3 regions of the Streptomyces sp. NBC_00554 genome follow, and region 1 is predicted to be linked to each of the others. Evidence: riboswitches for the same ligand, from Rfam matches in the RefSeq annotation. Region 1 holds a riboswitch; each other region holds the start of a gene.
The links. A riboswitch is a leader RNA that binds a small molecule or an ion and turns the genes downstream of it on or off. The one in region 1 is predicted to bind cyclic di-AMP.
Positions count from the first base shown of each region.

Region 1 (4,129 bases):
CCGAGCAGGCCTTCGACGACGGCCAGCGCGCCGGCGGTGTCGCCGTGGACCAGGCGTTCGCGGACGCCGGCGAGACAGTCCGGACGCCGGTGTGCCTCGTCGATGGCCTGCAGACAGGGGAGCGGAGTGCCGGTGAGCGCGACCAGCAGTTCCTCCCGGCGGACCTCGGCGGGGTCGTGGTCCAGCGCCGCCAGTACCCCGTCGACCAGGCCGATCCGGTGCTCGGCCCCACGGCACTCCACGAGTCGCGGTTGGCCCGCGGCCCGGTCCGGAACGGGGGAGGAGCGGGTCGGCGAGCGACCCGTCATCAGTGCCGAGGCGACCAGTGGATGCAGCCGGTCGACCTCGAGCGAACCGGTGCGGATCAGCTCCAGGTCGGGCAGCACCCAGGTCGCCGCGTCGGGCAGTACCGGCAGTGCGGAGGCGCTGCCGTCCGTGGGCGCCGCGGCGATCCGCATGACGGGTGGCGCGAGGCCGTCCCTGTCCGCGGTCAGCTTCAGGGCCAGCCGATGCCGGGCCCCGATCCGCACGGCGACGGTACCGGTGCCGTCCGTACGCCCTTCGGCGTGCAGCAGGATCCCCGCCTCGGCCGCCCATCGGTCGACAGCACACCGGCGTTCCTGCGGCACCATCCCCAGCGGATCCGGATCCGGATCCGGGTCGGCGGAGGGGGCGCGCGGCCGATCGGCCCCGGACCGGACCCTCAGCTCGTCGGCCCTGCGCGCGTCCCACAGGTGCCGGTGCAGGTCGAGCCGGTACCGCCGGTTGGGATGAGGATGAGGGTGAGGATGCGGATGCCGGTATGAGCCGGACTCGAAGCCGGGGCCGCCCCACAGCGCGAGGCTGATCCGCTGGCCGGCGTCCGCCCAGGCGGGCGGAGTCCGGACCACGAGGTACACCGGGTGCGCGCCCTCACGCCCCGCGGCCACGTACTCGTACCGTGCCAGGGCGATGGTCAGCCCCGGGCGCAGCAGCCCGTCAGGAGCGACCCTCGGCAGGTGCCAGCGCAACAGGTCGGGAGCCAGATGGCGGAGATCGGCCCGGATCCGGGCCGCGAGGTCGTGGCCATGCGTGCGCGCCACGGAACGCAGATTGAAATCGACGTCGATACCTGCGGCGGCACACGCCCCCGCCCAGTCCCCGGCGGAGCGGCGGGCGGTCGCAGTCTCGATCATGGAGGGCGGCACGGCGAACTCGCGCACGCGCAGCCAGAAGGAAAGGCGGGAATCCCCATTCGCGGTCCGAGTGAGCATCAGCACTCACCTTGCGCGGATGGGACCCCCAATCTGCCTACGGATTGAGTCATCATCGCTGCGAGCATAACGCTCCCGACCGCGATCCGGCAGGTGCATTTTTGTGGCGCATGGAGAGGCGCATGGATCTGCCGGTTCCATGCGCCAGCTGTCCGCCGGCGGTCGTACGGAGATGAACTGCCTGCTCAGTAGGCCCCGTTGACGTTGTCGATCGAACCGTACTTCGCCGCGGCGTAGTTGCAGGCCGCCGTGATGTTCGCGACCGGGTCGTAGGGGTCCATCGAGGTGCCGGCCACGTGGTAGGCGGCGAAGGTCGGGTCGATGACCTGGAGGAGGCCCTTGGAGGGGGTGCCGGCGGCGGCGTTGGAGTCCCAGTTGTTGATGGCCAGGGGGTTCCCCGCGGACTCGCGAATGATGTTGCGGTGGATGCCGTCGTAGGTGCCGGGGATTCCGGCCTTGGCCATGACGTCCAGGGACTCCTTGATCCAGCCGTCGAGGTCGTCCGTGTAGGTCGTGGTGGTGGCGGGGGCCGCCGCGGATTCCGTGGTGGAGCCGGTCGACTTCGTGGACGTTTGGGCAGTTTTCGTGCCAACCGTCAGGGTGGTGCCCGGACGCAGCGCCGCCGGGTCGCTGCCGATGACCGCGGCGTTGGCCTTGTAGAGCGTCTGCCAGCTGCCGTCCTTGGTGTGTTCCCGCGCGATCTTGGACAAGGTGTCGCCCGCGGCGACCTTGTACGTGACGAGCTTGACGTCGGGCACGGCGGCGGGAGCGGACTTCGCCGCCGCGGTCACCTGGGCGGGCACGGACGCCTGGGTGGCGGCGTGGGCGCCGGTCGCGCTCACCAGGGGGAGTGCGAGCGCGGCTCCGCCCGTTCCCGCCGCGACCATGCCGCGGGTGAGGTGGTTGGTCCTGGGGCGGCGGTGCTTGCCTCGTGCGGGCATGACGAATTCCTCTCCGGCGCCTGCGAGGTGAGCTGTCGGGTTCGGGCGGGAGCTGCCCGGCCGCGTGGTGGGTGCGGCTTCACCCCTAGCCGTTCCGGTGTCCGGATCGGCGGCTTACCTGGGTCCCCCGCTCCTGCCGTGAGCGCGTGGGTGGGTGGGTTTCCGGGCGGCGGCAGGATTCGGCGTTCCGCCTGGATCGACGCGAACGTATGCGAGAGCACATGTCGGGAACAAGGCCCGATTTCGCGGCGTAGATCGCTTTTGCCTCGGTGGATTGCAGCGAGAATCGCCCGATTCCACCGGAATGTGAAACTCAACTTGCCTTTCGCGAATGGGCAATTGTGAACCGGGGTCAGATGTCGATCTTGTCCGGACGTGACCCATTTCACGCGACCAAGCATGAACAAAGCGGCGACGCGGGCAATCTAGGTGCAATACGGGCAATCGCTGGACGCTCGAAGGCACGATGACCGGCGGCCGCCTAGGGCCTGTCCGGCGGATCAGGCCCTAGCCCGCAGTCCGCGGAATTCGCCGCTCCCACGTCCGGTGGAACACCACTTCGTCCCCGTCCTTGCAGATCAGCTCGTTCAAGGTGATGAAGTCATCGGCATCGCAGGTGATTTCGGAGGTTGTGGAGACCCGCGCATCCCAAGGCAAATCCGGCCGATGCAGCCGGATCGACCAGGTCGACCGCGTCCGGGCCGACAGCGGATCCGACTCATTGATCGTGTACGTCTCCACCGCGTCCTCCGTGAATTCGAGGCCGTCGGGATAGACGCGGGTGCCGCCGTAGCGGGGGTCGACTTCGAGGCGCCACTCGCCCTTGGCGACGTCGCGTACGACGAGGCGTTCGGGGCGTGGTTCGTCGAGGGTCGCCGGTACGACGACGCCCAGGGGTTCGGACTCCTCCGGCTCCTCGAAGGTGATCGGGGACGACGACTGCCTTGCCCGTACGGGGAGTTCGAGGGCGCTGCCCGCCGGGTCCAGGGTGAAGCCCGCCTCCGAGCCGGGCTGGGGCCAGATCCACGGCCAGTACGCGGAGGAGACCGCGAGGCGGATGCGGTGACCGGACGGGAAGGCGTGGCCGATGCCGTTCAGGTCGAAAAGCACGTCCTCCGTAGAGCCCGGTTTCCAGGGAACCGCCTGGTCACGGCCATGGCGTGCTGACAGGTTCAGGACGCCACGGGTGACGAGTGTGGAGGAGCCGTCGGGGGCCACGTCGCAGACCCGGGCGATCACCTGGCCGCGCTCGGCCCAGGACGTCAGCCGCAACCGCACCTTCGGGCGGCCCAACACCCAGGTCTCCTGCGGGACTTCGAACTCGAAGCAGGCCGAACGCCCGTCCTCCTCCCGCTGGTCCGGCGGCAGGTCCGCGTCGTTCCCGAAGGGGAAGAAGCGGCCCGCGTCCACGCCCGTGTGCTGCGGGGAGCGCACCAGTACCGGCGCGCCCTGGAGGCCGTACGAGACCGGTGTCACGGAGGGGGACGGCCAGGCCTCGTCGCCCACCCACCGGCCCGGCAACACGTCGTACACCGTTGCCGGGCGGTGCGAGTCCATGACGTACGAGCGGAGGAGCGGTTCCGACATCACGCCCGTGTCCCCGTCGCGCAGCCAGTGGTCCCACCAGCGCAGCGTCTCCTGGAGGAAGCCGATCGCCGGTCCCGGCGGCAGGCCCCGGTCCGGGTACTGGTGGGACCAGGGGCCGATCAGGCCTCGTACGCGATCCGGTGGCAGGTTCTCGACCAGGCGCAACACCGTGTCCCGGTACGGGTCGTGCCAGCCGCCCACCGCGAGGACGGCGGCCTGGATCGCGCCGTAGTCCTCGCAGACGCTGCCGTGGCGCCAGTACGCGTCCCGCGTCTGGTGCTCGAGCCAGGTGTGGATGAAGGGGTCCACCGCCTCCAGCCGCTTCACCCACATGTCGTGCCACATCAC
Region 1 is NZ_CP107799.1:4,182,836-4,186,964, reverse strand. Features, by position in the region: gene OG266_RS18090 (hypothetical protein) at 1-1,253, opposite strand, end outside; gene OG266_RS18085 (LysM peptidoglycan-binding domain-containing protein) at 1,439-2,194, opposite strand; cyclic di-AMP (ydaO/yuaA leader) riboswitch at 2,199-2,349, opposite strand; gene OG266_RS18080 (CocE/NonD family hydrolase) at 2,702-4,129, opposite strand, start outside.

Region 2 (4,129 bases), 1.1 Mb from region 1:
CGCGTACAACCCGTATCGCTCGTAGAACCCTCGATCGATCCCTCGCGGGCGACGGTTAAGCCGACGCCTCAGTCAGCCTGCCCAGCTCCGCGTCCGTGAGGACGAGGTCCGCCACCCCCACAAGGGCCGGAAGCTGCTCGACCACCCGTGCCGAGGCGATCGGTGCCGCGACCGTCGGCTGGGCGGCGAGCCAGGCCAGGGCGACCGTGGCGACCGGGACGTCGTGGGCCTGGGCGGCCTCGTCGAGGGCGGCCAGCACGCGAAGGCCCCGCTCGGTCTCCAGGTGCTTGCCCGCGCCCGCCGCACGCGGGGAGTCGACCGTCGTACCCGGCCGGTACTTGCCGGTGAGGAAGCCGGACGCGAGGGCGAAGTACGGGACGGCAGCGAGGCCCGAGCGGGAGGCGATGTCGCGCAGCGGGCCCTCGTAGGTGTCGCGCGAGACGAGGTTGTAGTGCGGCTGGAGGGCGACGTAGCGGGCGAGGCCCTCGCGGTCGGAGAAGTCGAGGGACTCCTGGAGCCGCTCGGGCGAGATGTTGGAGGCCGCGATGTGGCGCACCTTGCCCGCCTTCACCAGCTCGTCGAGCGCGCCGATGATCTCCTCGACCGGCACCTCGGGCTTGTCGAAGTGCGTGAAGTAGAGGTCGATGTAGTCGGTGCCCAGGCGGTGCAGGGACGCGTCGGCCGCGGCCTTGATGTTGGCGCCGGACAGCCCCGGGTACTCGGGGTGCTGGCTGACCTTGGTGGCGATCACGACGTCGGCCCGGTTGCCGCGCGCCTTGACCCACTTGCCGATGATGGTCTCGGACTCGCCGCCCTTGTTGCCGTCGATCCACGCCGAGTACGAGTCGGCCGTGTCGAGGAAGTTGCCGCCCGCGGCGGCGTACGCGTCGAGGACGGCGAAGGACCGGGTCTCGTCTGCGGTCCAGCCGAAGACGTTGCCGCCGAGGGCGAGCGGGAAGACCTCGAGGCCGGACGAGCCAAGCTTGCGAAGAGAAGTCATGCTCGATCTCAACGCCACCAGCGGATGGCTGTATTCCGCACATACCTGACCGGCAGCCCTGACGTCGGGGGGTGTGTCGTCAGAACCGCCGGGGATCAGGAAACGTACGTATCAGGGATTGATGCCCTTGCTCTGCAGCCAGGCCATCGGGTCGATCCCGGTGTCGGCGCCGCCGGGGTGGACCTCGAGGTGCAGATGCGCCCCGGTGACATTGCCCGTCGCACCCACGCGCCCGATGACGTCACCGGTGGCGACCTTCTGCCCCACGCTGACGCTGATCGAGGACTGGTGGGCGAACCACAGCTCGGTGCCGTCGTCGAGCGTGAGCACCGTCTTGTAGCCGTACGACCCGTCCCAGCCTGCCGAGGTGATCGTGCCGCTGTGGATCGCCTTGATCAGCGTGCCCGTGGGCGCGGCGAAGTCCAGACCGGTGTGGTAGCCGGAGGACCACAGCGAGCCGGCCTGACCGAAGGTCGAGGTGATGGTGTACGAGGAGGTCGGCAGCGTGTAGCTCTTGGCGAGCTCGGCGAGGCGCTCGGCCTCTGCCTTGGCCGCTGCCTCCTCCGCCGCCTTCTTCTTCGCGGCGGCTTCCTTGGCATCGGCCGCCTTCTTCACGGCGGCGGCGTCGTCGGCGGCCTTCTTCACCGCGGCGGCCTGGGCGGCCTGCTGGGCCGCGGTGTCGGCCTGGTCCTTCTGGACCTCGGCCTGCTGCATGATGCGGGCGCGCAGGACCTCGCCGGCGTCCGCGGTGCCCTGCTCGGTCTCGGCAGTGGTCAGACCGGCGCTGCTGAGCGGAGTGGTGGAGCCCTCTGCCTCGTCGTCGGAGGTGTCGTCCGAGAGGATCGTGCTCACGGACGGCAGGTCGGGCAGCGAGATCGAGACCGGCGGCTTGTTGGGCGCCGCGGTGGCCATGCCGCCCGCGCCGACCGCGGCTATGACGCCGACGCCCAGAACGGTGGAGCTGCGCGCGAGTCCGCCGCCTCCGCGCTGCTTGCCGACACGGTGCCGGCCGCGGATGGGACGGAGGGAGTCCTCGGTGGGATTCCACTCCTCCCGGGGGCCCTCGTCTTCTTTGCCGTAAACGAAGGTGTGCGTTTCGCTCGGCGGATACGAGGTTGCCTGGGCAGGCGGGTTGGACGCCACGTGGGCGTGCTCCTTTCCTTCCTTCTCGCCTACCGGGTTAGCTGACGGGTTCGGAGCAGGAAGGTCTCCTACGCGCGTCAACCGCTGGTGTTCCCACCTGCGAAAGACGCTCGATTCACCCCAAGTTGGTGGTTCCCCGGCTCCCTTGCGGGATTAGGCGCATGCGCACGGAGCCGTCTCTCGTGACGGCTGGGACGACCGCGCTGCGTTATCGAACGTTAATAGACGCGGGCACCGGATTCCAAGCCGTTCGGACTGATCATTAACGCTTCTGGCCAGGACTTTCGGGTCATCACCGGCGTAAAACGGGCGAGTTGACCACACCTCATCAGTCACAACACTCTTGACGGTATGTCAGTTGTTATGCGGAGGGGCGTCACTCGATCACCCCGGTGACAACGGGGGCCAGAACCCCTCGAGGCCGGAACCTTTCGGGGCCAGAACCTCTCACGGACGCCGTACGGCGAGCAGCGCCATGTCGTCCGTCGTCCCGCCGCCCGAGTGCCGGCGGACCTCGTCGGCGAGCGCGGTGAGCAGTGCGCCGGGCGCGGGGAAGGTCCGTCCGGTGAGGAACGCCGCGGGATCGTAGAAGCGCCCGCGCTCGTCGCGGGCCTCGGACAGCCCGTCGGTGTGCAGGAGCAGCGTGGCCCCCTTCGGGAACTCCGCCTCCTGCGCACGGTCGGGCAGGCTGCCCAACTCGCCCAGCCCTAGCGGCAGTGCGGGCTCCCCGGCGTCGAGTGTGACGAGCGTGCCGTCCGCGTGCAGGAGCAGCGGCGGCGGATGGCCGCGGTTGACGATCCGTACGACCTCCTCGCCGCGCGGGATCTCCGCGAGGACGGCCGTCGTGAACCCCTCGAAGGCGTCGAGGCCGTCGCGCCGGGCGCCCTCGCGCTCCAGCGCCCGCTCGAGCCGCCCGGCGACCGCCTCCAGCGTCGCCTCCTGCTCGGCGGCCTCCCGGAACGCCCCGATGACGACGGCGACGGCCGCCACGGCGCCCATCCCCTTGCCCCGTACGTCACCCACGACCAGCCGTACGCCGTACGGGGATTCCTGCACCGCGTACAGGTCCCCGCCGATGAACGCGTCCTCCTGCGCCGCCTCGTACCGCGCCGCGACATCGAGCGCGCCGATCCGCTCGCCGGGCTCCGGCAGTACGGCGCGCTGAGCGGCCTCGGCGATCTCGCGGACGGAGGCGAGGCGGGCGTTGCCGCGCCGGACGAGGACGTTGATGAGGGCGGCCAGCACGGCGGCCGTCGCCACCGTGGCCATCTCGGTGACCGCCTCGGCCTGCGTGACGACGCCGAGCCGGGTGTGGACCACCAGCGCCGCCACCACGGCCGATACGCCGGTGAGCACGGTGCCGCGCAGCGAATAGAGGGGAGCCGCCACCAGCGGGGCGGCAGTGAAGAGGGGCCCGCCGGTGAAATCCCTCGGCGTGAGGTACTCGTACAGGGCGCCGGCGGCGATGAGCAGCACGGGGAGCACCCGGACGAATCTGCGCGTGTACGAGATCCTGCGCGGGTTCGCTCCGGCCGACCGGGCGGGCTCTCCGTCACCCAGCCCGGGATCGGGCACGGGGTCCCCGGGCAGCCGCCCACCGGACCGGTCGTATGCCGGGTCGTACGAGCCGTCGCGCGGGTCGTACGGATCCCCCGCCCGCTGCGTACCTGTTCGCTGCCCCACCCGTCCAGGTTTCCCGGAGCGGGGTCGGGGGGCGACCCCTGTGGACCTTCCGGGGGATGCGTACACGTCCCCCGGAATACACCAAGGGCCGGAACTCGTGAATCCGAGTTCCGGCCCTTGGCCTTCAGTAGCGGGGACAGGATTTGAACCTGCGACCTCTGGGTTATGAGCCCAGCGAGCTACCGAGCTGCTCCACCCCGCGTCGTTAAACCCAACTATACGCCACTCGCGGGACACCCATTACCAACGTTGCCGTCACCCCTCGGTCGGCCCTCGGTCGGCCCTCAGTCGGCAGGATTCCCG
Region 2 is NZ_CP107799.1:5,315,781-5,319,909, reverse strand. Features, by position in the region: gene OG266_RS23390 (PrsW family intramembrane metalloprotease) at 1-25, shown strand, start outside; gene OG266_RS23385 (aldo/keto reductase) at 56-1,000, opposite strand; gene OG266_RS23380 (M23 family metallopeptidase) at 1,112-2,143, opposite strand; cyclic di-AMP (ydaO/yuaA leader) riboswitch at 2,155-2,313, opposite strand; gene OG266_RS23375 (PP2C family protein-serine/threonine phosphatase) at 2,591-3,826, opposite strand; tRNA gene OG266_RS23370 (tRNA-Met) at 3,955-4,028, opposite strand; gene OG266_RS23365 (alginate lyase family protein) at 4,111-4,129, opposite strand, start outside.
Region 2: another riboswitch for cyclic di-AMP. It lies ahead of OG266_RS23380 (M23 family metallopeptidase); the one in region 1 lies ahead of OG266_RS18085 (LysM peptidoglycan-binding domain-containing protein).

Region 3 (4,129 bases), 2.8 Mb from region 1:
CGACCCGATCACTGATCTGTTGACACTCTTCGAATCGTCTGCCACATCGGCCCATGATTCACCTTCGGGTGTGAGCTACGCGACCGTAGGAAGGGGTTGACGTGTGGTGAGATAAGCCACTCATAAAGTCTGGGTCAAGCTCGGAATAAGGGCCTGTCAGGGGCGGTTGAACAGCCGCCACACCTGGAAGTCCGTGATCCTGAAGTGACTCCAGGTGGTGCGGAACGCGAAGTGCCCACTCGTGTACGGCTCCGGGTCGCTGTAGTCGAAGACCAGCCGCCCGTTGTTACACCACTGGACGGTGGAGCCGTCCGACACGATCCGCACCCGGTTCGGTTCGTTCGCCGTGAGCAGCGGCTCCGTGTAGTCGCTGATCAGTGGACGCACGCCGGCCTCGCCGACGTAACGGCGCAGCCTCGTCGTCGTGTTCGTGTTGGCGCCGTATCCGACGTAGTACGCCTTCAAGTAGTCGTACTCCGCGAGCGCGCCGCCCCGAGGCGTGGCGAAGAGGTCCTCCGGGGAGCGGACGTCGACGGCGTTCCAGAAGTTGTTCAGGTCGGACACCCGGTCGTTGACACCGCCCGCGGAGACCGGCGTCGCGGTGTACTCGATGACGTACGGCCCTTCGAGCTTCCGTCTGAACCAGACCGTCGCGCCGTCCGGCACGTCGATGTCCAGGACACCGCGCGAGGCCATGACCGTGCCGCCGTTCTCCAGTTCGGCGGCCCATTGACCGAGTCCGTGCCGGAAGCTGTCGTGGGCCAGGAGCTCGCCCCGGCGGTAGCGCGGCGAGGCGCTCGCGGCGGTGGCCGGGACGAGCGCCGCGAGAGCGGCACCGGCGGCCAGGGCTCCGAAGGTTCTACGAGTGGTCGTCACGGGAAAGCGGACCTCCGAGGCGATTAGAAAGCGCTTACGGAGATCACTGTGCGGCCACCGCGGCACGTCTGTCGACACCTCGTCCGGGCTGTCCACAAGACCGCAATGTGCCGCTCATGAATCCGAAGGAACGCGGTCCGTCGGCCACGAAACACCGAAGGCCGGACCCCGGGGATCGTGGGGTCCGGCCTTCGGAGGTGAGGGAGAGGCGTCAGCCGACGGTGACACCGTGCGCGCGCAGGTACGCGACCGGGTCCACGTCCGAGCCATAGTCCGGCGTCGTGCGGATCTCGAAGTGCAGGTGCGGTCCGGTGACATTGCCGGTCGCGCCGGAGAGGCCGATCTGCTGCCCCTCGGTCACGGTCTGGCCCGCCGAGACGGAGAGGGAGGACATGTGGGCGTACTGCGAGTACTGGCCGTCGGCGTGCTGGATGACGACCTGGTTGCCGTACGCGCCGCCCCAGCCCGCCGAGACGACGGTGCCCGCGGCGATGGACTTGATGGTGGTGCCGGTCGGGACCACGAAGTCCACGCCGGTGTGGTAGCCGCTGGACCACATGCTGCCGGCGGTCTTGTAGGCGGTGCCGACGGTGGCGCCCTCGACCGGCAGGGTGTAGCCGGAGCTGCTCGCCGTGTCGGTCGCCGGGGTCGTGGTCTCGGCGGCCGTCTTGGTGGACGACTCGGAAGACTTGGACGACTGGGTGGACGACTTCGACTTGGCGGACGACTCAGTGGTGCCGCTCGACGCGGCCTTCTTGCCGATCGTCAGCTTCAGGCCGGGATGGATGAGAGCCGGGTCCTCGCCGACAGCCTTGCGGTTGTCCGAGTACAGCTTCTTCCAGCCGCCGCTGACACTCTGGTCGGTGGCGATCTTCGAAAGAGAGTCGCCCGCCTTTACCGCGTAGGTCTTCGTCGCGGTCTTCTTGGCGGCGGCCGGAGCAGAGGTGGCGGCCTTTTCCTGAGCCGTTGCGGCCTTTTCCTGAGTCGAGGAAACCGTGGCCGTCGGAGTCGCTGCATGGGCACCGGTGGCCCCCATCAGTGGCAGCGCGAGCGCGGCGCCACCCGTTCCGGCAACGGCGATCGAGCGCGTGAAACGCTGGGACTTGGGACGGCGGTGCTTACCCTTCGCGGGCATGACGAATTCCTCTCCGGCGCCTGCGAGGTGAGCTGTCGGGTGCGGGCTGGAGATGCCCGGCCACGCGGCTGCGCGGCTATACCCCTAGCCGTTCCGGAGACCGGAACAGGCGTCTTACCTGTGGGTCCCCCGCTCCTGCCACATACGGGTGAGTGCGGATTCCGGGCGGCGGCAGGATTGGGCGTCCGTCCGGATTGATGGCGAACGTAAGCGAAATGAGAGCGCGTCGACAACCATGTGGGCTTTCTGTGGACGTCACCCCCTTGATCCATGCCGGAATTCCCGTCACCCTCTGTGGACTGATGACCTTTCCGGCCTCTCAAATAGCCCGGGAATTCGGGCAGGTTGACAAAAAGGTGTCGCAACACATCGTCACGAATATGACGCTGCTCACGCACGTCGACCCACGGCACCTTATTCCAGGGCCAGTTGTAATGAAGCAGCTAATTCGGACAGAACAGTCACATGCGACGCAGGCGGATAACCGTCGCATCGAGATCCCCGCGCAGCCCCGCCCTCACCCCGTGATGCAGCAGTACCGCACCTCTGTGCATTTCGCCCGTTTCGCGGCACTCGTACGCTTGTGTCGGGTCGAGTCCGCGTAGCCGGAGCCGCGCGACCGGCTCACCGTGACGCTGGGCCTGGAGCCAGGCGAGGACGACGACCTCGTCGCCATGGACGTACTGCACCGCGCTCAGCCCACCCTCCGGGGGCCGCAGCCGGTAGAGGTCACCGCGCTGCACGACGGGCCGGATCTCCTTGTACAGCTCCACCCAGTCCCGCGCTTCGGCGAGCTCCTGCTCACTCCACTCACTCAGGTCGCCGCCGACGCCGAGTACCCCGGCCATCGCGCTCACGAACCGGAAGCGCAGCGAGCTGACCCGCCCGTTGAGCTGCGTGTTCGGGCTGTCCGTGACCCAGGCGGCCATGATCCGGGCCGGGTGGATCTGGCTGAAGCCGTCCTGGATGGCGAGCCGGTCGAGCGGGTCGGTGTTGTCGGAGGTCCACACCTGGTCCGTACGGGCCATGACACCCAGGTCGATACGGCCGCCACCGCCCGAGCAGGACTCGAACGCGACACCGGGGTGCGCGGCCCGCAGCCGGTCCAGAAGGCCGTACAGGGCCTCCACGTGCGCCACCCACAGCTTCTGCGGATAGCGCTCGCCCGGCCAACCCGCATCCGTGAAACAGCGATTGAAGTCCCACTTCACGTAGTCGATGGGGGCGCTGGAGAGCAGTCCGTCGAGCTGCTCCCACAGGTACTCCTGGACGTCCGGGCGCGCGAGATTCAGTACGAGCTGATTGCGGTACTCCGTCCTGGTTCGCCCCTGCTGGAACTGCACCCAGTCGGGGTGCGCGCGGTACAGCTCGCTGTCCGGATTGACCATTTCCGGCTCGACCCAGATGCCGAACCGCATACCCAGCGCGTGTACGTCCTCGGCGAGCGGCTTCAGGCCGGCCGGGAAGCGGTCCGGGTTGGGCGTCCAGTCGCCGAGCCCCGCGCGGTCGCTGGTGCGCGCCCCGAACCAGCCGTCGTCGACCACGAACAGCTCGACACCCATGGCCGCGGCCCGCCGCGCGAGCTTGCGCTGCTGGTCCTCCGAGATGCCGAAGTCGGTGGCCTCCCAGGAGTTGTAGAGCACGGGCCGGTCCTGGTCCACGTCCGGGATGACGTACATGCGCTGGTACGCGTGCCAGGCGCGGCTCGCCCCGCCGAAGCCGCCGTCGCTCCAGAGCCCCGCGAAGACGGGCGTGGTGAACGACTCCCCCGGCTCCAGGCGCAGCAGACCCGAGTCGTCGTACCCGGCGCCGCCGGTGATCTGCACGCGCGCGTCGGGGAGTTGGGCCACGGAGATCCGCCACGAGCCCGACCAGCCGAGCGCGCACCCGTACACCTCGCCGCTCTCCTCGGTCGCCTCGCTGTCGAGCGCGACCCACGGCAGGTGCTGGTGCCCGGTGTGCCCGCGTCGGCTGCCGATGACCTTCTCGCCGTAGGTGAGGTGCGATCGTACGAGCCGGGACTCGGCCGCCCACCGCCCGTGCAGCTGGGACAGCCGCCAGCCGTCACGCTCGGGCAGTGTCCAGGTCGCGGAGTCGGCGCGCAGCAGCTCCAGGGCG
Region 3 is NZ_CP107799.1:1,393,973-1,398,101, forward strand. Features, by position in the region: gene OG266_RS06315 (SGNH/GDSL hydrolase family protein) at 1-12, opposite strand, end outside; gene OG266_RS06320 (DUF6250 domain-containing protein) at 157-876, opposite strand; gene OG266_RS06325 (peptidoglycan DD-metalloendopeptidase family protein) at 1,088-2,011, opposite strand; cyclic di-AMP (ydaO/yuaA leader) riboswitch at 2,016-2,172, opposite strand; gene OG266_RS06330 (alpha-galactosidase) at 2,473-4,129, opposite strand, start outside.
Region 3: another riboswitch for cyclic di-AMP. It lies ahead of OG266_RS06325 (peptidoglycan DD-metalloendopeptidase family protein); the one in region 1 lies ahead of OG266_RS18085 (LysM peptidoglycan-binding domain-containing protein).